DNA from 3 places in the Xanthomonas vesicatoria ATCC 35937 genome. Region 3 is predicted to be linked to each of the others. Evidence: predicted binding sites of a transcription regulator. Region 3 holds the regulator's gene; each other region holds the start of a gene.
What was found. Region 3 encodes HrcA, which represses chaperone genes, less so after heat shock. Its sites were predicted from a motif close to TTNGCACTCNNNNNNNNNGAGTGCNAA; they were not measured.
Positions count from the first base shown of each region.

Region 1: the regulator HrcA is predicted to act here: its motif matches at 6,356-6,382, upstream of rpoH (RNA polymerase sigma factor RpoH).
Region 2: the regulator HrcA is predicted to act here: its motif matches at 2,025-2,051, upstream of BJD12_RS15320 (co-chaperone GroES).

Region 1 is NZ_CP018725.1:2,275,920-2,283,525, forward strand. It holds gene BJD12_RS09955 (primosomal protein N') at 1-890, shown strand, start outside; gene BJD12_RS09960 (glutathione S-transferase family protein) at 1,133-1,786, opposite strand; gene BJD12_RS09965 (NYN domain-containing protein) at 1,789-2,622, opposite strand; gene BJD12_RS09970 (hypothetical protein) at 2,619-3,176, opposite strand; gene BJD12_RS09975 (NAD(P)/FAD-dependent oxidoreductase) at 3,295-4,587, shown strand; partial or broken gene BJD12_RS24220 (trimeric intracellular cation channel family protein) at 4,640-5,254, shown strand; gene rpoH (RNA polymerase sigma factor RpoH) at 5,470-6,345, opposite strand; gene ung (uracil-DNA glycosylase) at 6,544-7,269, opposite strand; gene BJD12_RS10000 (response regulator) at 7,266-7,606, opposite strand, start outside.
Region 2 is NZ_CP018725.1:3,530,920-3,538,525, reverse strand. It holds gene groL (chaperonin GroEL) at 1-1,540, opposite strand, end outside; gene BJD12_RS15320 (co-chaperone GroES) at 1,687-1,974, opposite strand; gene BJD12_RS15315 (endonuclease) at 2,399-4,192, shown strand; gene cutA (divalent-cation tolerance protein CutA) at 4,783-5,115, shown strand; gene BJD12_RS15305 (protein-disulfide reductase DsbD family protein) at 5,121-7,445, shown strand.
Region 3 is NZ_CP018725.1:4,790,424-4,798,029, forward strand. It holds gene BJD12_RS20925 (outer membrane protein assembly factor BamE) at 1-269, opposite strand, end outside; gene fur (ferric iron uptake transcriptional regulator) at 374-784, shown strand; gene recN (DNA repair protein RecN) at 973-2,637, opposite strand; gene hrcA (heat-inducible transcriptional repressor HrcA) at 2,777-3,808, shown strand; gene grpE (nucleotide exchange factor GrpE) at 3,909-4,427, shown strand; gene dnaK (molecular chaperone DnaK) at 4,570-6,495, shown strand; gene dnaJ (molecular chaperone DnaJ) at 6,658-7,606, shown strand, end outside.

The sequences.
Region 1 (7,606 bases), 2.5 Mb from region 3:
AACGCTGCAGTACGCCATTACACCAAACCCCGATGACCGTGCACGCAGGCGGCCGTCGCCTGCAGTGCCACCACTGCGGCGCGCGCCAACCCGCACCGCTGGCCTGCCCGGCCTGCGCGAGCCTGGCGCTGCAGCCGCAGGGCATCGGCACCGAGCGGCTGGAAGAGCGTCTGACCGAGGCCTTCCCGGACTTCCCGGTGGTGCGCATCGACCGCAGCACCACCCAACGCCGCGACGCACTGGAGACCCAGCTGGCACGGCTGGGAACCGAGGCCGGCATTCTGGTCGGCACCCAGATCCTGGCCAAGGGCCACGACCTGCCGCGGCTGACCATGGTGGTGGTGGTCGGCATCGATGAAGGCCTGTTCTCCGCCGACTTCCGCGCCGCCGAAAAACTCTCACAGCAGCTGATCCAGGTGGCAGGACGCGCCGGGCGCGCCGATCGTCCCGGCGAGGTCTGGCTACAGACCCACCATCCCGAACACCCCCTGCTGCAGACCCTGGTCAACGGCGGCTACCACGCCTTTGCCGATGCCGAACTGCAACAGCGCGAAGCCGCGGGATTTCCCCCGTTTGCGCATCTGGCGCTGTTCCGTGCCGAAGCCAAGGACGTCGCGGCGGCCAACCAGTTCCTGATGGCGGTACGTGGCCTTGCCACGGCCGACACCAGCGCGCAATCACCCGCGTTTGCGGACGTGGAGTGCTACGGCCCGATGCCGGCACCGATGCCGCGCCGCGCCGGTTTCCAGCGCACGCAGTTGCTGTTGTCCGCGCAGCAACGCTCGGCGCTGCATCGGCTGCTCGATGCGCAGCTGCCCGCCATCTATGCGCTGCCACAGGCGCGTCGCGTGCGCTGGTCGCTGGACGTGGACCCGATTGATTTGTATTAGCGCAGGGCCGCTCGCATACGGAGCTGCAGCCAGAGGCACTTTGCGCGGCGTGCCCAGGTTTTCGTAGGAGCGCACTGGGCGCGATGCAACGTTGCCGAGTGCCCTCGCGCCCAGGTGCGCTCCTACAGCCACGCGAGTTGCCAACGCGCGCGGTGTACGAGGCTCACTCACTTGCAAAAGCGCGCGTGATCGACGGCGAGTACGGTAGTTGAACAACATTGGCCTGAGCGATGGCTCGAAACTCAGGTCAGTGCCGTCATCACGCCGCGCTGGTAGGCAGGCCGTGCGCGCAAACGCTGGTACCACGCGTGCAGGTGCGGCAATGCAGGCCGTTCGATCGGCATTTCGAACCATGCATAGATGAAGCTGCCCAGCGGAATATCGCCCATCGCAAAGCGCTCGCCAGACAGATACGGCTGCTGCGCCAAGGCCGCATCGGCGCGTGCCAGCAGCTCGCCTGATTGCACCAGTGCGGCGGCGATACGTGTGGCATCGCGCTCGGCCTCGGGTGTGCGCAGCACGCCCCAGAACAGGTCACGAAACACGCCGGCAAAGGTCGAGGTGGTCCAGTCCATCCAGCGATCGCCCAGCGCGCGCTCGGCCGGCGATGACGGATACAAGTCCGGCGCGTACTGCGCGGCGAGATAACGCACGATCGCATTGGATTCCCACACGACCACCGGCCCATCCTGCAACGTCGGCACCACACCGTTCGGGTTCAGCGCGCGATACGCGGGCGTGTCATTGCCACCAAAGGCACCGCCCACTTCGATCGACGTATACGCCACCCCAGTTTCTTCGGCGCACCACAGCACCTTGCGCACATTGCTGGAATTGCGACGCCCCCACAGGGTGATCGTCGGCTGTGCGGCGGGCGCCATCGCATCATGCGTCATCGTTATTTTCCCGTGGCAGGTTTGGCCGAGGTGCGCGTTGCGCGCTTGCGGCTGGCTTGTGGTTCGGCTGCAACAGCGGGCACAGGCATCGCGGCTTTCGCACGGTTGCCGCCGCCCTTGGGCGTATCGCGCACCCACAACGCCTGCTCGTCCAGCTTGAGCTCGAACAGGCCGATCGCGCGCACCAGATCGCTGAATTTGCGATAGCCGTAATTGCGCGGGTCGAACGAAGCCTGGTTGGCCACCTGCTTGCCCACCGCACTCAGCAACGCCCAGCCGTCGTCCTCGCATGCGCTGACGATGGCATTGCGCAGCATCTGCACCAGGCGCGTATCGCTGCGCAACGCGGTGGCATCCTTGCGCCCAGCGGCGGTGTCGCGAGCTGCGGCAGCCTGCTCGCCCAGTGCTTCGACGTAGGTGAATTTGGAACATGCATTGACGAATGGCGCCGGGGTTTTCTTCTCGCCAAATCCGTAGACCTTCATGCCGTCGGTGAGCAGGCGCATCACCAGCGGCGTGAAATCCGCATCGCTGGAGACGATCGCAAACCCATCCAGATTGCGCGCATACAACAAATCCATCGCATCGATCACCATCGCCATGTCCGAGGCGTTTTTGCCGGAGCTGTAGGCAAATTGCTGGATCGGCCGAATCGCATAATCGTGCAACGCCGCTTCCCAGCCTTTCAGGTGCGGGCTCTTCCAGTTGCCATAGGCGCGGCGCACGTTGGCCACGCCGTAGCGCGCCACTTCCGCCAGCACCACATCGATCTTGCCGGCCGGCGCATTGTCGGCATCGATCAGCAAGGCGATCCGCTTATCGGGATTGTCGGTCATGCGTGCTCCTCCAGCGAGGTAGCTGTGTCGGTGTCGGTGTCCAGTTCGGAACCTGTGTCTAACTCGGTTTCGGTATCGAAGTCGCTATCGTCCGCAGCCGGCAGCGCGAAGCGCCGGCCATCGCGCAGGATGAGTTCTCCGTCGCTGAGAATCTCTTGATCGGAGCCTGCACTGACCCAGGTGGCCTGCACGCGGCCCGCGCCACGATCGCCTTCCACATTGAATACAAACTCCTCGCCTCCCTGCGCCAGACCGGTGCGGTACAGATCCACCCGCATCGTGCGGATCTGGCCGATATGTTCCTGCACCACGGCGTCTGCCTGCAGCGCAGTGCGCGCCTGATCGGCAAACATCGACCAACCGGTGCCAATCAGCCAGATGCTCGCAGCCATCACCAGGAGCCCGAATAGCGTCGCGCACGCCAGCACGCCGATCAGCCCGATCGCCACGCCACTGAGTTTTTTCTTCGCCGCAGGCGCGGGCAAGGCGGCCGGCGCTGCGTTGGGCATGGCAGCGGACGACAGCGGCGGCAAGGGCGGTGGCAATGAGGGCATGCGATGGCCGTCAGAAAGGGATGCAACATGATGCCGCAGCCACGCGATGCCGACGCATCATGTTCATTGCGGATTTGGCATCCTGTCGAGCCCGCGTTGCCTCTCATCGGACCCTACGATGCCCTCATCTCCCTCCCCCGCTCCCTTGCACCTGGTCGTGGTCGGCGGCGGTTTCGCCGGCTTGTGGGCAACCCGCGCGCTCGACGACCCCGGCATCCGCATCACCTTGATCGACCGGCAAAACCACCATCTGTTCCAGCCGTTGCTGTACCAGGTGGCCACCGCCGGCCTGTCGGCGCCGGACATCGCCGCACCGCTGCGGCACATCCTGCGCGAACAACGCAACGTCGAAGTGCTGCTCGGCGATGTGGCCGAAATCGCCCCAACGCGTCGCGAAGTGGTGCTCGCCGATGGCAAGGCGCTCGGCTACGACATGTTGCTGCTGGCCACCGGCGCCACCCATGCCTACTTCGGCAACGACCACTGGGCCGAACATGCGCCCGGCCTGAAAACCCTCTACGACGCGCTGGTGCTGCGGCGCAAGCTGCTGCTGGCCTTCGAGCGCGCCGAGGCCGAATCCGACCCGGCCGCCCGAGCGGCCTGGCTGAGCTTTGCGGTGGTCGGCGGCGGTCCCACCGGCGTCGAACTGGCCGGCACCCTGGCCGAGATCGCCCGCCACACGCTCAACAACGAGTTCCGCCATATCGATCCGCGCCAGGCGCGCGTGCGGCTGGTCGAAGCCGGACCGCGCGTGCTGCCTTCGTTCCCGGACGATCTCACCGACAAGGCGCGCAGGCAGCTGGAGCGGCTGGGGGTGGAAGTGCACACCGGTACGCCGGTAACGCATATCGATGCGCTGGGCTACCAGCTGGGCGACACCTTCGTGCCGGCGCGCACCGTGGTATGGGCGGCCGGCGTGGCCGCCTCGCCGCTGGCGCGTACGCTGGGTGTGCCGCTGGATCGCGCGGGCCGCGTGTTGGTGCAGCCGGACCTGAGCGTGCCAGGCCATCCGGAGATCTTCGTCGGCGGCGATCTGGCGTCGGTGCAGCAGGGAGGACGCCCGGTGCCAGGCGTGGCGCCAGCAGCCAAGCAGATGGGCAAGCACATCGCCAAGGCGATCCGCGCACGGCAGCACGGTCAGGCGGCAGCCGCGTTCCGGTATCAGGACTTCGGCAACCTGGCCACCATCGGTCGGATGGCGGCCATCGTGCACGTGGGCAAGCTCAAGTTGTCAGGCATCGTGGCGTGGTGGTTCTGGCTGGCCGCGCACGTCTATTTCCTGATCGGCTTCCGCAACCGCTTCGTGGTGCTGGTGAACTGGGCGATGGCGTACTGGAGCTATCAACGCGCCGCACGCATCATCTTCGGCGGCGCCACCGACGACCCGCCACCCAACAGCAAGGACGGGTGACAGCGGCACCGGCCGTGCGCGATGCTGTGCGGCCCGATGCGACGGTCTATGCGTGGCAACTGTCCTGTTCCTGCTGGATCTGCTCGGCACCTTCGTGTTCGCCCTTAGCGGCGCGACGGTGGCGGTGCGCAATCGCCTGGACCTGTTCGGCGTGCTGGTACTGTCGTGCGCGGCCGCAGTGTCCGGCGGCATCGTGCGGGATGTATTGATCGGTGCTACCCCGCCGGCAGCGCTGGTGCACCCGCAGTATCTGCTCACTGCCTGCCTGGCCGGCGTCGCAGGTTTCTATTGACACTCCGCAGTGGAACGGCTGCGCAACCCGGTGCAGATTTTCGACGCAACGGGGCTGGCGCTGTTTGCGGTCTACGGCACAAGCAAGGCGCTGGACTACCACCTCAGCCCGCTGAGCTCCACCTTGCTGGGCATGCTCAGCGGCATCGGCGGCGGCATCGCACGCGACCTGTTGGTGGCACGCACGCCAGTGGTGCTGCAGGCCGAGCTGTATGCGGTGGCCGCGCTTGCCGGTGGCGGCATCGTGGCCGTCGGTCATGTACTCGAAGTGCCGCAAGCCTGGTCGCTGGCAACCGGTGCCGGCGTGTGTTTTGGCCTGCGTTTCATGGCGATCCGCTACGGCTGGCATCTTCCGGTGGCACGGTCGCCGGAGTAGGTGCACCGCGCGCAGGCTGCTGTACCGCATGTCGCAGACCGATTGGAGTGCCTGTTGCAGCACATTCGCTATGCCAGGCTTCTCTTGAAGGCGTCACGGCACGTTGAGCGCCGCGCCCGGGCACTTTCGCGCGATAAGACACGGCATGCGCGCAATGCAAAACGGCCCGGATAACCGGGCCGTTTTTTGCAACTCGTCGCGCGTTTTCGTACCGATCAGGCGACGAACAGCGCCTTCATCTTCTTCAGCGCGTTCGCCTCGATCTGGCGAATACGCTCGGCCGATACGCCGTACTCGTCGGCCAGTTCCTGCAGCGTCACCTTGGACTCCGAATCCAGCCAACGGCGTTTGACGATGTCGCGCGAGCGCGTATCCAGGCCGGCCATACCTTCGCGCAGCAACTGCAACTGGTTGTCTTCGCTGTCGTGCCGCTCGTAAGCCTGCGAGGGATCTTCCTCGTTGGCCACCAGATAGCTGACCGGCGACGGCGGGCCATGATCGTCGTCTTCATCCGACGAGGCATCGAAGCCGATGTCGCGACCGGACAAGCGCGATTCCATCTCCATGACTTCACGCTCGGAGACGTTCAGATCCTTGGCAACCGCAGTCACTTCCGAGGCATTGAGCCAGCCCAGGCGGGTCTTGGACTTGCGCAGGTTGAAGAACAGCTTGCGCTGCGCCTTGGTCGTGGCGACCTTGACGATGCGCCAGTTCTTCAGGATGAACTCGTGCATTTCGGCACGGATCCAATGCACTGCGAAGCTGACCAGGCGCACGCCCATTTCCGGGTCGAAACGCTTGACCGCCTTCATCAGGCCAATATTGCCTTCCTGGATCAGGTCGCCCAGCGGCAGGCCGTAGCCATTGTACCCGCGGGCCACGTGCACCACGAAGCGCAGGTGGGAATGGACCAATTCGCGCGCTGCGTCCAGGTCCAGCTCGTCGCGGAAGCGGCGGGCCAGATTCTGTTCCTCATCGACCGACAGCACCGGGATCTGGTGCACGGCACCGATGTAGGCGTCCAGCGAACCGAGCGCACTGGGAATCGGGAGATTGTTTGCCACAAGGGCAGTCGAGGTAGTCTGGTTCATAGGCACCATCTTAGCAGTCGAACTATTGGACTGCCGGGTACAGAAAGAGTTCCCAGCGTTCCATTTATAGGACGTTCGGGCTTCCAGCCTTGGCGGCGTTCCACCGTACAGCTCCCCGAATTCAGACGTTACGGTAGCACTGCGCCCCTGCGCAGACCGTGACAAATCTGCGGCGAAATGCGCCTGCACCCAGGTCGTTCAGCCGGCGGCCAACGTTGTGTCCAACGCGTCGCGCGACGGCAGCGACCAATCGATCGGCTGGAGGCCGCGGCGTTGCAGATGCTCGTTGGTCTTGGAGAAGTGCCTGCACCCCAGAAAGCCGCGATGTGCCGACAGTGGCGAGGGATGGGGCGCCTTGAACACCCGATGGCGGGCCTGGTCGATAACCTTGCCCTTGGACTGCGCGTAGCTGCCCCACAGCAGGAACACCAGGCCTTCGCGCTCGCGGTTGAGCGTCTCCACCACGTGATCGGTAAAGCCTTCCCACCCCTTGTTCTGGTGCGCGCCGGCCCGGCCCTGCTCCACCGTCAGCACCGCGTTGAGCAGCAGCACGCCCTGACGCGCCCACGGCATCAGATAGCCATGATCAGGACGCGGGATGCCCAGATCGTCCTGGATTTCTTTGTAGATATTGAGCAGCGACGGCGGCACCGGCACGCCCGGCAGAACGGAAAAGCACAGCCCGTGCGCCTGGCCTTCGCCGTGGTACGGGTCCTGGCCCAGGATCACCACCTTGACCTGCTCGAACGGGGTGGCATCGAAAGCGGCAAAGATCTGCGGCCCGGGTGGGAACACCCGGGCACCGGCGGCCTTGCGCTGACGCAGGAAGGCAGACAGCTCCTGCATCTCCGGGCGCAGCAACCAGTCGCCCACTTTTGCCTTCCACGACGGTTCCAGCTGGATACGTCCTTCTACTTCGGTCATAGCGTGACAGCCTGATCCTCAAGACGTGCCAGCCGCAGTTGAAACAGGACCTTGGTCACCAGCAAGCGCTCTTCGATGGGTTTTTGCACCAGATCGTTGGCACCGGCGCGCAACAGTTCGGACTGGTTGCGCGGATTGGTGTCGCCGGTCATCACCAGCACCGGCAGGCGGCGCTTGCCATAGGCGAAATCGATGCGAATCCGCTCGACCACATCGCGGCCGTTGAGCTCGCCTTTGAGGGTCACGTCGGTCAGCACCACGTCGATGCGGCGCTCGGTGCGGCCCAGCGATTCGGCGGTGAGCAGCGCAAACGCATCTTCGGCGGTGAGTACGTGCA
Region 2 (7,606 bases), 1.3 Mb from region 3:
TCAGGCCGGCGATCGAGGCTGCGTTCTGCAGCGCCGAACGGGTGACCTTGGTCGGGTCCAGGATGCCGAACTCGACCATGTCGCCGAACTCGCCGTTGGCCGCGTTGTAGCCGTAGTTGCCGGTGCCTTCCTTGACCTTGTTCAGGATCACGGACGGCTCTTCGCCGGCATTGGCCACGATTTCGCGCAGCGGGGCTTCCATGGCGCGCAGGGCGATCTGGATGCCGTGGGTCTGGTCTTCGTTGGCACCGGTCAGGTTACCGACGGCCACCAGCGCACGCACCAGGGCCACGCCGCCGCCCGGGACCACGCCTTCTTCGACCGCTGCACGGGTGGCGTGCAGGGCGTCTTCGACGCGGGCCTTCTTTTCCTTCATTTCGATTTCGGTCGACGCGCCGACCTTGATCACTGCAACGCCGCCGGCCAGCTTGGCCACGCGTTCCTGCAGCTTCTCGCGGTCGTAGTCGGACGAGGTGTCTTCGATCTGGGTCTTGATCTGGCCGACGCGCGACTCGATCGCGGCCGAATCGCCAGCACCGTCGATGATGGTGGTGTTTTCCTTGGAAACCTGCACCTTCTTCGCGCGGCCCAGGTCCTTGATGGTCGCCTTCTCAAGCGCCAGGCCCACTTCCTCGGAGATCACGGTGCCGCCGGTCAGCACGGCCATGTCTTCCAGCATCGCCTTGCGACGGTCGCCGAAGCCCGGGGCCTTGACGGCTACGACCTTGACGATGCCGCGGATGGTGTTGACCACCAGCGTCGCCAGCGCTTCGCCTTCGACTTCTTCAGCCACGATCAGCAGCGGCTTGCCGGCCTTGGCCACGCCTTCCAGCACGGGCAGCAGATCGCGCACGTTGGAGATCTTCTTGTCGTGCAGCAGGATGAACGGGTCGTCCAGGTCGGCCGACTGGCTCTGCTGGTTGTTGATGAAGTACGGGGAGAGATAGCCGCGATCGAACTGCATGCCCTCGACCACGTCCAGCTCGTTTTCCAGGCCCGAGCCTTCTTCAACGGTGATCACGCCTTCCTTGCCGACCTTCTGCATCGCTTCGGCAATGATGTTGCCGATCGATTCGTCCGAGTTGGCCGAGATGGTGCCGACCTGGGCAATCGCCTTGTCGTCGGTGGTGGGCTTGGAGATGTTCTTCAGCTCGATGACGGCGGCCTTGACGGCCTGGTCGATACCGCGCTTGAGGTCCATCGGGTTCATGCCGGCGGCCACGGCCTTGGCGCCTTCGCGGATCAGGGCCTGGGCCAGCACGGTGGCGGTGGTGGTGCCGTCGCCAGCGTTGTCATTGGTCTTGGAAGCAACTTCCTTGACCATCTGCGCGCCCATGTTCTCGAACTTGTCAGCCAGTTCGATTTCCTTGGCGACGGAGACGCCGTCCTTGGTGATGGTCGGCGCGCCGAAGCTCTTTTCGAGCACGACGTTGCGGCCCTTCGGGCCCAGGGTGGCCTTGACGGCATTGGCAAGCACGTTCACGCCACGAACCATACGGGTACGTGCGTCTTCACCGAAACGAATGTCTTTAGCAGCCATTTGTATGTAACTCCGGAAATGGGGAATAGGAAATGGGGAATCGGTAGATCAACAGCGTGAATCGGGGCGGGGTGGATGGCGAAGGGCGCTAGCCGCTTTGCCTATTCCCGATTCCCAACTCCCGATTCCCGGCGCATAGCGCCTGATCAGCCGATGACGGCCAGAATGTCGTCTTCGCGCAGCACCTTGTACTCGACGCCTTCGGACTTGTAGCTGCTGCCGGCGTACTGGCCGTAGATGACCTTGTCGCCGACCTTGACCACCGGCGCGCGCAGGCTGCCGTTGTCCAGGGGCTTGCCGGCGCCGATGGCGACGACTTCACCCTTGGTGGACTTTTCCTTGGCGGAGTCCGGGATCACGATGCCGCCGGCGGAAACTTCGTCGGCTTCGATCGGCTTGACTACAACGCGGTCGTGAAGCGGCTTGATGCTCATAGAGAAAGACCCTCTTAAGTGATTGATTGGCCTGGAAATTATCGGCGATGTTAGCACTCGTATGTGACGACTGCCAGCACAGCGCGCGGAAAAAACCCGACAGAGCGGGTGCGGGCCAGAGATTGTGCTGCGCGGGCGGGTTTCAAGGGCCGGACGCAAAATTTTTTCTTCGGCTGGTCTCCTTCGGAGGCCGGGCGGCGGCGGCAGAACGCAGCGAACCGTTGTCGGCCGGGCGGGGATCGCACGAAGGAAGACGGACACCGTGCGCGGGTGCCGTCACTGGCTGCAGGCGACCATCCATTTGCCGATCCGAGGCCACTGCCGCCCGGGCGCCACTCGCTCTAAAAATGGAACCAGGTTCCATCACTTGTCATGCGCAGCCTCTACAGTCGGGAACGCATTCCCCGATCACAAGGAGCTGTCGATGAGGTTGCCGTCCCGTGCTGTATCGCTGCGTTGCACCCTTCCCCTGGCCTGCGCGTTTGCGCTGACCGTCACCTCCGCCAATGCGGCGGTGTTCATCAATGAACTGCATTACGACGACGCAGGCGCCTCCGGCGACACCGGCGAAGGCGTGGAAGTGGTGGCCACCGCCGGCGAATCGCTGAGCGGCTACCGCATCTACCTGTACAACGGCAGCGCGCCCAGTGCGGCAACCGTCTATGCCAACACGGCGGTCCCGGCCGGCAGCCTGATCAGCTGCGGCAGCCAGGTGCGCATTGCCACCGTCAGCTACGCCAGCAACGGCGTGCAGAACGGGCCCAACGACGGCGTGGCGCTGGTGGACCCGGGTGGCCAACTGGTGCAGTTCCTGAGCTACGAAGGCGCCATCACCGGCAGCGGTGGCCCGGCGGGCGGTGTCACCAGCCAGAACCTGCCGGTCAGCGAGAGCAACAGCAGCGCGGTGGGCAGTTCGCTGCAACTCACCGGTACCGGCAGTGCCGCAGCCAACTTCAGCTGGGCGGGCTCGGCAGCGCAGACCTTCGGCGCGTGCAATCGCGGCCAGACCTTCAACGGCAGCGGCGGTGGCGGCGAAACCGGCGCCGCGCCGACGATCACCAGCACCACGCCCGCCCAGGGCGCGAGCGGCTTCCCGGCAGCCGGCGATCTGAGCGTTGGCTTCAGCGAAGCAGTGACGCTGAGCGGGGGCGCCTTTGCGCTGCGCTGCGCCAGCTCCGGTACGGTGGCGCTCAGCTACCCGACCAGCGGTACCCGCTTCACCCTGTCCACCAACACCGCGCTGGTCGGCGGCGAGCGCTGCACCCTGGCGATCACCGCCAGCGCCATCCGCGATGCCAGCGGGCTGAGCCCGGCGGCCAATCAATCCATCGCGTTTACCGTGGCGACCGCCAGCGGCGGCGGCACCGGCTACTACTCGCGGGTGAACACCACCAGCCCCAGCCAGCTGCGCTGCTCGCTCAACGCCACCATCCGCGGCCACACGGTCTACCCGTACAGCGGGACCGGCACCAACACCTGGACCATCCTGGAGATGGCCGACGAGGACCCCAACAACAGCGGCCGCATCCTGGACGCCTACCGCAACCGCAGCTACGCCAAGGTCAGCGACCGCGCCGGCACCGGCAGCGGGCTCACCTACAACCGCGAGCACACCTGGCCCAACTCGCTGGGCTTCGGCAGCGCCACCGGCGACCGCGGCCTGCCGTACGCGCCCTACACCGATACCCACATGCTGTACCTGACCGACACCACCTTCAACGCCGACCGCGGCAACAAGCCTTACGCCACCTGCACCAGCAGCTGCGGCGAGCGGGTGACCGAGGTCAACGACGGCAGCGGCGGTGGCAGCGGGCGCTATCCGGGCAATTCCAACTGGGTCCGCACGCCGGACGGCAACAGCGGCACCTTCGAGGTGTGGGGCCGGCGCAAGGGCGATATGGCGCGCGCGGTGATGTACATGGCGATCCGCTACGAAGGCGGCCTTGATGCGGCCACCGGCCAGTCCGAGCCGGACCTGGAACTCACCGACGACCGCAGCCGGATCGTGCAGACCTCGGCCTCGTCGGCCTACATGGGCCTGTTGTCCACCTTGCTGGCCTGGCACCAGGCCGACCCGCCGGACGATGCCGAGCGCGCGCGCAACCAGGTGATCTTCAGCTTCCAGGGCAACCGCAACCCGTTCGTCGACCATCCCGAATGGGCCACCGCCGGCCTGTTCACCTCGGCCAAGCCGGCCAGCTGCCAGCTGGCCAACTGAGACCTATCGGCCCGACGCAGGGTGCGTCGGGCCGCTACGGCTTCAGTGGTGTTCCGCGTGTGCCGAAATGGCGCCGTGCCGTGGGGCGTCGGGCGCCAGTGGCGGCGATCGCCACGCAGTAGCACCTCGCCGGTCACAGGTTGGACCCGCACTGCATCGCGGGTCCGATGCCGCATGCGGCACGACCACCACCGTCGGCACCAGGCGCTCATACACCAGCACACCCTGCGCATCGCGATGCCGGGTTGGGGCAAGTGGTCGCTCCAACCCACGTTCCTGGAGTAACGGGGCTCTGTTGCTAATCGTGCGCCAGCCTCGCTTTTCTCTGCGCGAACCCGACGTTGGCGCGGAGCATGGTCCAGGCACGTCTCGGCCAGCGGTATTCGGCGCTGGCGAGTCACCCGGCGTGTTACGTTCATGGGCGTACGCACAGACGCCGTCATGGCCGCCCAGCGCACCTCTCTGGCTACCCAACCACCAACAGTCGCTACCGCCCGGCCCGCCTGCGGCGCCAATCCAGCGAAGTTGACGCCCTATTGCGGAACGCGCAGTCGATCCCCCGCAGGCAGGGGATTACACTGCCGGGCCGAATGAACGCCTCTTCCCTCCATTTGTTGTTCAGCACCTGCCCGGATGCCGACAGTGCCGACCGCATCGCGCGTGCCTTGCTCGACGAACGGCTGGCCGCCTGCGTCACCCAGCTGCCCGGCGCGCAATCGCTGTACCGCTGGAATGGTGCGATCGAGCGCAGCACCGAGGTGCAGCTGCTGATCAAGACCTGGGAAGACGTCCTGCCCGACACCATCGCGCGGCTGCGGGCACTGCATCCGTATGAACTGCCGGAGGCGGTCGCTGTCCAAGCCAGCGCCGGGCTGCCGGCCTATCTCGATTGGGTCCGGGCCGACACCCGCAAGGAATCCTGACGTCCATGAAGTTTCTGTCCCGCTGGATCGCCCGCTGCGCACTGTTGTCCGCCCCTGTCATCGCCGCCTCGCTCGCATTGGTGGCGCCGGCCGCGCAGGCGGTCAGCGAGGCCGACCTGCTGCCGGTGGACCAGGCGTTCGTGCTCAGCGCCCAGGCCGACAGCCGCGACAGCATCGGCCTGACCTGGAAGATCGCGCCGGGCTATTACCTGTATCGGCACCGCATCAGCGTCAAATCCGGACAGGGCTTTTCTGCCGGCGAACTGGCGCTGCCGGAGGGCGAGAGCAAGCACGATGAGTTCTTCGGGCAGGTGCAGACCTACCGCAAACAATTGCAGGCCACCTTGGCCGGCAAGGCCGATCCGGCGCTGAAAACCGCGGTGTTGCAGGTGCAGTACCAGGGCTGCGCCGATGCCGGGGTGTGCTACCCGCCGCAGCGGCGCGAGATCCGCGTCACCCTGCCCGGCGCACAGACAACGGCGGCAGCCACCGGCATGCCGCAACGCGAGAATCTGGGCGCGCTGGTGCCACGCGCCGTGCCCGGCCCGCGCCTGTTCGGGTCGCCCGGCCAGACTGCCGGCGTGGACGCGTTGCCACTGCCCGCCGAGCAGGCGTTCAACTTCGAAGCCATCGTCGGCGACGGCAACAGCCTGCTGCTGCGCTTCACCCCGGCACCGGGTTATTACCTCTACCGCGACCGCACCTCGCTGGCGCTGGAAGGCAGCAGCGGCGTGCGTACCGGGCTGCCACGCTGGCCGCAAGGCAAGACCCATCGCGACGAACACTTCGGCGATGTGGTGGTGTATTTCGACCAGGCCGAGGTCACCTTGCCGCTGCTGCGCGAGCATCCCGACCCGGCGCGCGTGACCCTGGTGGCCACCTTCCAGGGCTGCCAGACCGATGGCATCTGCTACCCGCCCATGACCCGCCGCGTAACGCTGGACCTGCCCGCCGGCACGGTGTCGCCGCAGAACCAGGCGCAAGCCGCCCCGCTGATGATCTCGCCGCTGGCCGCCGGGCAGGCGCCCCCCGAGCCAGCCCCGGCACAGCGGTCAGACAGCGAGACACAGTCCGCGCCGACGGCGGCAGCCGATAACCCACAGCGCACCCAGCCGCCGCACACCGACAAGAGCCTGCTGGCGATGCTGGCGCTGGCGCTGCTCGGTGGCCTGGTGCTGAATTTGATGCCGTGCGTGCTGCCGATCCTCTCGCTGAAAGTACTGGGTCTGGCCCACAGCGGCGAGAGCCGCAGCCACGCGCGCAGCCATGCCATCTGGTATTCGCTGGGCGTGCTGGTGTCGTTCGCCGCCATCGGCGGGCTGGTGATCGCCCTGCGCGCGGCCGGCCAGGCGGCCGGTTGGGGCTTCCAGTTACAGCAGCCGTGGTTCGTGGCAGCGTTGGCATATTTGATGTTCGCAGTGGGCCTGAGCCTGTCGGGCGTGTTCACGCTGGGCAGCAATCTTGGCGGCATCGGCCAGTCGCTGGCCGCGCGCAACGGCCCGCTGGGCGATTTCTTCACCGGCGTGCTGGCCTGCGTGGTCGCCAGCCCCTGCATCGCCCCGTTCATGGGCACCGCTCTGGCGTATGCGTTCACCGCGCCTGCGCTGCTGGCGATGCTGGTGTTTCTGGCGCTGGGCCTGGGCCTGGCGCTACCGTTCCTGCTGATCGGCTTCATTCCGTCGCTGGCGCGGCGCCTGCCCACGCCCGGTGCGTGGATGGAGACGCTCAAGCAGGTCCTGGCGTTCCCGATGTATCTCACCGCGATCTGGCTGCTATGGGTGCTGGGCAAGCAGCGCGGCGTGGATGCGCTGGCGCTGATGCTGGTCGGCGCCACCCTGCTGGCGCTGGGCCTGTGGTGTTTCGAGCGCAGCCGCTGGAACAGCAATCGCGCGGGCATGCGCCTGGCCGCGGTGATGCTGGTGCTGGCCATCGTGCCGGTGGTGGGTGTCACCCGCCTGCGCCTGCCGGCCGCCACCGCCGCCAGCGAAGGGGCAGTCGCGTTTTCGCCGCAGTTGCTGGATCGCCTGCGTGCCGACAACCGCGTGGTGTTCGTCAACATGACCGCCGACTGGTGCGTGACCTGCAAGGCCAACGAAAAGAACGTGCTGGGCGGCGCCGACTTCCGCGATGCGCTGCGCCGTGTCGATGCGGTCTACATGAAAGGCGACTGGACCAATGTCGACCCGGCCATCAGCACCTTCCTCGACCAGCACCAGGCAGTCGGCGTACCGCTGTACGTGGTCTACGGCCCCGGCGCGCCGCCGGCGATCCTGCCCACCGTGCTGACCAATGCGATCACCGAGGATGCGTTGCTGCGCGCGGCGCGTTGAGCCGCGTTTCGGAATGCGGGCAAGAACGTGGTGTTCTACGAACGCATCGAGGCCGGCGTACCAACCCCGCCGACGACGTCCAGGCGGCGCATGGCGCTGCACTGACATGGAGCGTTGCCGTGGCGGCGCTCCGCTGCGGAGCGCAAGCAGATCCGGCGACT
Region 3 (7,606 bases):
TCGAAGAACACGGTGAAATTCTTGACTTCGGTGCGCGCCAAACGGTCCACACGTTGGGTGGACGTGTAGTCCCAACGCTGCGCATGGAACGGGTCTGGAATCGACGGAGTACCCAGCAACGCGCTGACTTGCTGCTTGCTCTGGCCTACCTGCAGTTGCTCCACGGCATTCTGTTTGATCAGATTGCCCTGGTAGATCGGCTGCTTGTAGATGATGCCGCAGCCAGCGGTGGAAAGAGCAACGGCGGCGACCAGCAGGAGATTGCGCATCGGGGAATAAGTGCTGAGGAAATCACGCCGATGATACACTCCCGCCGGTCGCCGCGACCCGTTTGATGGCAGCTGGCGCTAAATCGCCAATGAACGGAGAACATATGGAAACCCACGACCTGCGCAAAGTCGGGCTCAAGGTGACCCATCCGCGGATGCGGATCCTGGAATTGCTGGAACAGAAAAGCAACCAGCACCACCTCAGCGCAGAAGACATCTATCGGCAGCTGCTCGACCACGGCGACGAAATCGGTCTGGCAACGGTCTACCGCGTGCTGACCCAGTTCGAGGCCGCCGGTCTGGTGCTCAAGCACAATTTTGAAGGTGGTCAGGCCGTATACGAGCTGGACCGCGGCGGCCACCACGACCACATGGTCGATGTGGATACCGGCCACGTCATCGAATTCGAAAGCGAAGAGATCGAGGCGCTGCAGCGTCAGATCGCCGCCAAGCACGGCTATGAACTGGAAGAGCATTCGCTGGTGCTGTACGTGCGCAAGAAGCGTCCGCGCTGAGTTGGGTGTCTGCAGAGATGTGACGACAGGGCGGCTTCGGCCGCCTTGTGCGTTCTGGGGCGTGTTGGTGGGTTTGCTGCAGGCCCATGCCCCCATCCGCCCTTCGGCATCTTCCCCCGCAGGCGGGGGAGGGGCTTCGTCAGCGGGGGAGGGAACGGGCCTCTGAAGTTGCGAGTTGCTCGCTGCGATCAGGCGCTCTGCAGCAACTTACGGGCCGCCGCGCGCGCTTCCTTGCTCACTTCCACGCCACCCAGCATGCGTGCCAGCTCTTCCTGGCGCGCCTGCGGGCCGAGCAGTTCGACCGCGCTTTGGGTCATGCCGTCCACCGGCGCCTTGCTGACCCGGTAGTGCGCATGGCCCTTGGCCGCGACCTGCGGCAAGTGGGTCACGCACAGCACCTGGCGTTCTTCGCCCAGGGCCCGCAGCTTCTGGCCGACGATATCGGCCACCGCGCCGCCGATGCCCGAATCCACTTCGTCGAACACCATGGTCGGCACGCTGTCCAGCCCAAGTGCGGCCACTTCGATCGCCAGCGAAATCCGCGACAGCTCGCCGCCGGAGGCCACCTTGCGCAAGGCGCGTGGCGGCTGGCCGGCATTGGCGGCGACCAGGAATTCCACCCGCTCGGCGCCGTTGGGGTCCGGCCGTGCACTGTCGTGCGGCTGCAGCTGGATCAGGAATTGGCCGCCGCCCATGCCCAGCTCGCCGATCAGCGTGGTGGTTGCGGCAGACAACGCCTCGGCGGCGGCGCTGCGACTGTCGCTGAGCACGCCGGCCGCGGCGCGCCAGACGCCGGTGGCGGATTCGATGTGCTTGTCCAGCTGCTGCAGGCGCTCGTCGGCGCCACGCAGGCTCTCGACCTCGGCGCTCAGATGGTCGCGGTGGGCGGCCAGCTCGTCCGGGGCGACACGGTGCTTGCGCGCCAGGTCGTGCAGGCGGCCGAGACGGCGCTCCATCGCTTCGAACTGGGCCGGGTCGGCATCCAGGTCGTCGCGCACGCGGTCCAGCAGCGCCAGCGCCTCTTCGATCTGGATCACGGCGCTGTCCAGCAGGGCGTCCACCTCTCCCAAGCGCGGTTCGTGCTCGGCGACACGCGCCAGATCGTGGCGGCTGTCCTGCAACAAGCCCAGTGCCGACGCGCCGTCATCGCCGTTGAGTTGCTGGGCCACGCTGTCACAGGCGCTGATCAGTGCGGTGGCATGCGCCTGCCGGCGGTGATTGACGTCCAGGGCGGCGATCGCCGCCGGGTCCAGGTCTTCGCGTTCCAGCTCGCCGAGCTGGTGTTCCAGAAAGCCGATGCGGTCGGACACATCGCCCTGCGCCGACAGCGCATCGCGCTCGTCCAGCAGCGCCTGCCAGCGCTGGCTGGTCTGGCGCACCTGCTCGCGTTGGGCACTGTTACGGGCGTAGGCGTCGAGCAGGGCAAGCTGGCTGTTGCGGGCCATCAGTGCCTGGTGCTCATGCTGGCCGTGGATTTCCACCAGTTTCGAGGCCAGTTCGGCCAACTGCGAGGAGGTCACCGGGCGGCCGTTGATCCAGGCACGCGAGCCGCCGTCGGCGCGGATGATGCGCCTCAGCTGGCATTGGGCCTCGTCATCGAGCTCGTTGTCGGCTAGCCAGTTCAGGCCCGGGTGCTCGGCCGGCAACTGGAATTCTGCCGACAGCTCTGCGCGGTCGGCGCCATGGCGCACCACGCCACTGTCGGCGCGCAGGCCGGACAGAAAGCCCAGCGCGTCCACCATCAGCGACTTGCCGGCGCCGGTTTCGCCCGATACCACGGTCATGCCCGGCCCGAATTCGAGCTCGGTGGCGCGGACAACGGCGAAATCCTTGATCGAGAGATGTCTGAGCATGGGGGTCGAGTGTGAATGCGTTGGGGAAGCTTAGGGGAGGAAGGTGGGGGCAGGGAGTCGGACGCTTGCCATCCCCGGGGCCAGACATTATCTATGCCCAGTCTCACCGGATGATCCCATGCGCGCGTCCCAGTCCCCAATGCTCGACCCCCGCGCACGCCAGTTGCTGCGCACCTTGATCGCGCGCTACATCCGCGATGGCGAACCGGTGGGCTCGAAAACCCTGGCCCAGCATGCCGGGCTGGATGTGAGCCCAGCGACCATCCGCAATATTCTGGCCGATCTGGAGGACGTGGGCCTGCTCAGCTCCCCGCATACCTCGGCCGGGCGTGTGCCCACCGCACACGGCTACCGGGTGTTCGTAGACAGCCTGGTGCAGATGCAGCCGCCCGGCGAGGAGGAAGTGCGCCGCCTGCGCGCGGAGCTGGCCAGCGGCAACGGCACCCAGTCGCTGCTGGGTAGCGCCTCGCAGATGCTGTCGGCGATGAGTCACTTCGTGGGGGTGGTCAGCGCGCCGCGCCGCGAGCAGTTTGCGTTCCGGCATATCGATTTCGTGGCGCTGGACGCACGCCGCGTGCTGGCGATCCTGGTGTTTGCCGACAACGAAGTGCAGAACCGGGTGATCGAGCCGCGCCGCGCCTACGAGCCGGCCGAGCTGGAACGGGTGGCCAATTACCTCAATGCTCAGTTCGCCGGGCGCGCGCTGTCCGATATCCGCGCCAGCCTCTTGCGCGAACTGCGCATGGCCAAGAACGAGATGGAGCAGCTGCTGGCCCATAGCGTGGACCTGGCCAGCGAGGCACTGGTGCCGGCCGATGCCGAGGACATGGTGATGGCCGGGCAGGCCCGGCTGATGGGCGTGCAGGACCTGTCGGACCTGGACCGGCTGCGCGAGCTGTTCGAAGCTTTCGCCAGCAAGCGCGAGATCCTGCAACTGCTCGAACGCACCATCCAGGCGCCGGGCGTGCGCATCTTCATCGGCGAAGAGACCGGCATGGTGTCGCTGGAAGACGTCTCGCTGGTCACCGCGCCGTACGCTGCCAACGGCCAGGTGCTGGGCGTGCTGGGGGTGATCGGGCCCAAACGCATGGCTTACGACCGGCTGATTCCGCTGGTGCAGACTGCCGCCCAGGTACTGGGCGCGGCGATGGAGCCGCCCGGGGTGCGATAACCGGCATCGATCGGCACGATGGTTTTTGCTTGAAACGCGCGCGGGCGCCCACATACGGGGTGACGTTGGGGCGGGCGTTCCGCTTGCCCGGGAACTGCATATGAACCAAGACCACCCCGAATTCGATTCCGAAGACCTGTCCCAGAACCCACCCGAGACCGATCCGCTCAAGGCCGAGATCGAGTCGCTGCGCAGCGAGATCGCCCTGGTCAAGGCCGACGCCCTGCGTGAGCGCGCCGATCTGGAAAACCAGCGCAAGCGCATCGCGCGCGATGTCGAGAACGCGCGCAAGTTCGCCAACGAGAAGCTGCTGGGCGAGCTGCTGCCGGTGTTCGACAGCCTGGACGCCGGCCTGACCGCAGCCGGTACCGAGCCCAGCCCGCTGCGTGATGGCCTGGACATGACCTACAAGCAACTGCTCAAGGTCGCGGCCGACAACGGCCTGACCCTGCTCGACCCGGTCGGCCAGCCGTTCAACCCGGATCAGCACCAGGCGATCAGCCAGGGCGAGGCCGACGGCATTGCGCCGGGCCATGTCGTACAGGTGTTCCAGAAGGGCTACCTGCTCAACGACCGTCTGCTGCGCCCGGCCCTGGTGGTCGTGGCCAAGCACGACTGATCGGCAGCGCCCGGCTGAACTGCCGGGCGCGCCGTTGGAACACAGATGCGCACAGATGGCTTGAACACCTGCGCGCCACCCCCACATCTCAGCCAGACCCGGCGTCGCCGGACACAGCTACAGAATCATCAGGAGCGTATCCATGGGCAAGATCATTGGTATTGACCTCGGCACCACGAACTCGTGCGTGTCGATCATGGACGGCGGCAAGGCCCGCGTCATCGAAAATTCCGAGGGCGATCGCACCACGCCTTCGATCGTCGCCTACACCAAGGACGGCGAAGTGCTGGTTGGTGCCTCGGCCAAGCGCCAGGCGGTAACCAACCCGAAGAACACCTTCTACGCGGTGAAGCGTCTGATCGGCCGCAAGTTCACCGACGCCGAGGTGCAGAAAGACATCTCGCACGTGCCGTACGGCATCCTCGCGCACGACAATGGCGACGCCTGGGTGCAGACCAGCGATGCCAAGCGCATGGCGCCGCAGGAAATCTCCGCGCGCGTGCTGGAAAAGATGAAGAAGACCGCTGAAGACTTCCTCGGCGAGAAGGTCACCGAAGCGGTGATCACCGTGCCGGCATACTTCAACGACAGCCAGCGTCAGGCCACCAAGGACGCTGGTCGCATCGCCGGTCTGGACGTCAAGCGCATCATCAACGAGCCGACTGCCGCAGCCCTGGCCTATGGCCTGGACAAGAATGGCGGCGACCGCAAGATCGCCGTGTACGACCTGGGCGGCGGCACCTTCGACGTATCGATCATCGAAATTGCCGAAGTCGATGGCGAAAAGCAGTTCGAAGTGCTGGCCACCAACGGCGACACCTTCCTGGGCGGCGAAGACTTCGACAACCGCGTCATCGAATACCTGGTGGACGAGTTCAACAAAGATCAGGGCATCGATCTGCGCAAGGACCCGTTGGCGCTGCAACGCCTGAAAGATGCCGCAGAGCGCGCCAAGATCGAGCTGTCGACCAGCCAGCAGACCGAAGTGAACCTGCCGTACGTCACGGCCGATGCGTCGGGCCCGAAGCACCTCAACATCAAGCTGACCCGTGCCAAGCTCGAAGCGCTGGTGGAAGACTTGGTCAAGAAGTCGATCGAGCCGTGCCGCACCGCGTTGAACGACGCCGGCCTGCGCGCCAGCGACATCAATGAAGTGATCCTGGTCGGCGGTCAGACCCGCATGCCGAAGGTGCAGCAGGCGGTTGCCGATTTCTTCGGCAAGGAACCGCGCAAGGACGTCAACCCGGACGAAGCGGTGGCCGTGGGCGCCGCGATCCAGGGCGGCGTGCTGGCCGGCGACGTCAAGGATGTGCTGCTGCTGGACGTGACCCCGCTGTCGCTGGGGATCGAAACCATGGGCGGCGTGTTCACCAAGATCATCGAAAAGAACACCACCATCCCGACCAAGGCCTCGCAGACCTTCTCCACCGCCGAGGACAACCAGTCGGCCGTGACCGTGCACGTGTTGCAGGGTGAGCGCGAGCAGGCCCGCTTCAACAAGTCGTTGGCCAAGTTCGATCTGTCCGGCATCGAGCCGGCGCCGCGCGGCATGCCGCAGGTGGAGGTGTCGTTCGACATCGACGCCAACGGCATCCTGCATGTGTCGGCCAAGGACAAGAAGACCAACAAGGAACAGAAGGTCGAGATCAAGGCCGGGTCGGGCTTGTCGGACGAAGAGATCCAGCGCATGGTCGCCGACGCGGAAGCCAACCGCGAGGAAGACAAGAAGTTCCAGGAACTGGTGCAGACCCGCAACCAGGCCGATGGCCTCATCCACGCCACCCGCACCGCGATCACCGAGCATGGCAGCAAGGTCGGTGGCGATGTGATCGGCAAGGTGGAAGCGGCGCTGGCCGACCTGGAAACCGCCATGAAGGGCGACGACAAGGCGCAGATCGAAGCGCGCAGCAAGACCCTGGAAGAAGCCGGCCAGTCGCTGTATGCAGCGGCCGCCGCGGCAGAGCAGGGCGGCAACGCCGATGCGGCCAGCGGTAATGCACAGGCCTCCAAGGCCGCCGATGACGTGGTGGACGCCGAGTTCACCGAGGTCAAGGACGACAAGAAGTAAGTCGTGATTTGGGAGTCGGGAGCGAGGATCGGCAAGCGCTAAAGCGCGCGCCCCTTCCTCCCGATATCCTCTACGCGTCGCGTCGCCAGGGCGGACCAGCAGCACGCTGTCCGCCTTTGCGTTTCAACCGAATCACGAATCACGAATCCCCAATACCGGCTTATGAGCAAACGCGATTACTACGAAGTGCTGGGCGTTGCCCGCGGCGCCAGCGACGACGAGCTGAAGAAGGCGTATCGACGTTGCGCCATGAAGCACCATCCTGACCGCAATCCGGGCGACGCTGCGTCGGAGGCGATGTTCAAGGAGTGCAAGGAAGCCTATGAAGTGTTGTCGGACGGCAACAAGCGCCGTGCCTACGATGCGCATGGCCATGCGGCATTCGAGCACGGCATGGGCGGTGGCGGTGGCGGGCCGGGTGGCCCGGATATGGGAGATATCTTTGGCGATATCTTCGGCAATATTTTTGGCGGTGGCGCCGCCGGTCCGCGCGCTGCGCGACGTGGCGCCGACGTCGGTTACGTGCTGGAACTGGATCTGGAAGAAGCCGTCGCGGGTATCGAGCGACGCATCGAGATTCCGACACTGATCGAATGCGAGCCCTGCCACGGCAGCGGCTCGGAAGACGGCAAGGTCGAGACCTGCGCTACCTGCCATGGGCGTGGACAGGTGCGCATCCAGCGCGGCATCTTTGCCATGCAGCAAAGCTGCCCGCACTGCGACGGGCGCGGTACGCTGATCCAGAATCCGTGCAAGACCTGCCATGGTGCCGGTCGCGTGGAAGAGGACAAGGTGCTGTCGATCAAGGTGCCGGCCGGCGTGGACACCGGCGATCGCATTCGTCTGGCAGGCGAAGGCGAAGCTGGCCCTGCCGGCACACCTCCGGGCGATCTGTATGTGGAAGTGCGTGTGCGCGAGCATGCGATCTTCCAGCGCGACGGCGACGACCTGCATTGCGAAGTGCCGATCCGCATTTCGCAGGCGGCGCTCGGCGATACCGTGCGCGTTGCGACCCTGGGCGGCGAAGCGGAAATCCGTATTCCAGCCGAGACGCAGACCGGCAAGTTGTTCCGCCTGCGCGGCAAGGGCGTGCGTTCGGTGCGCAGCCGCA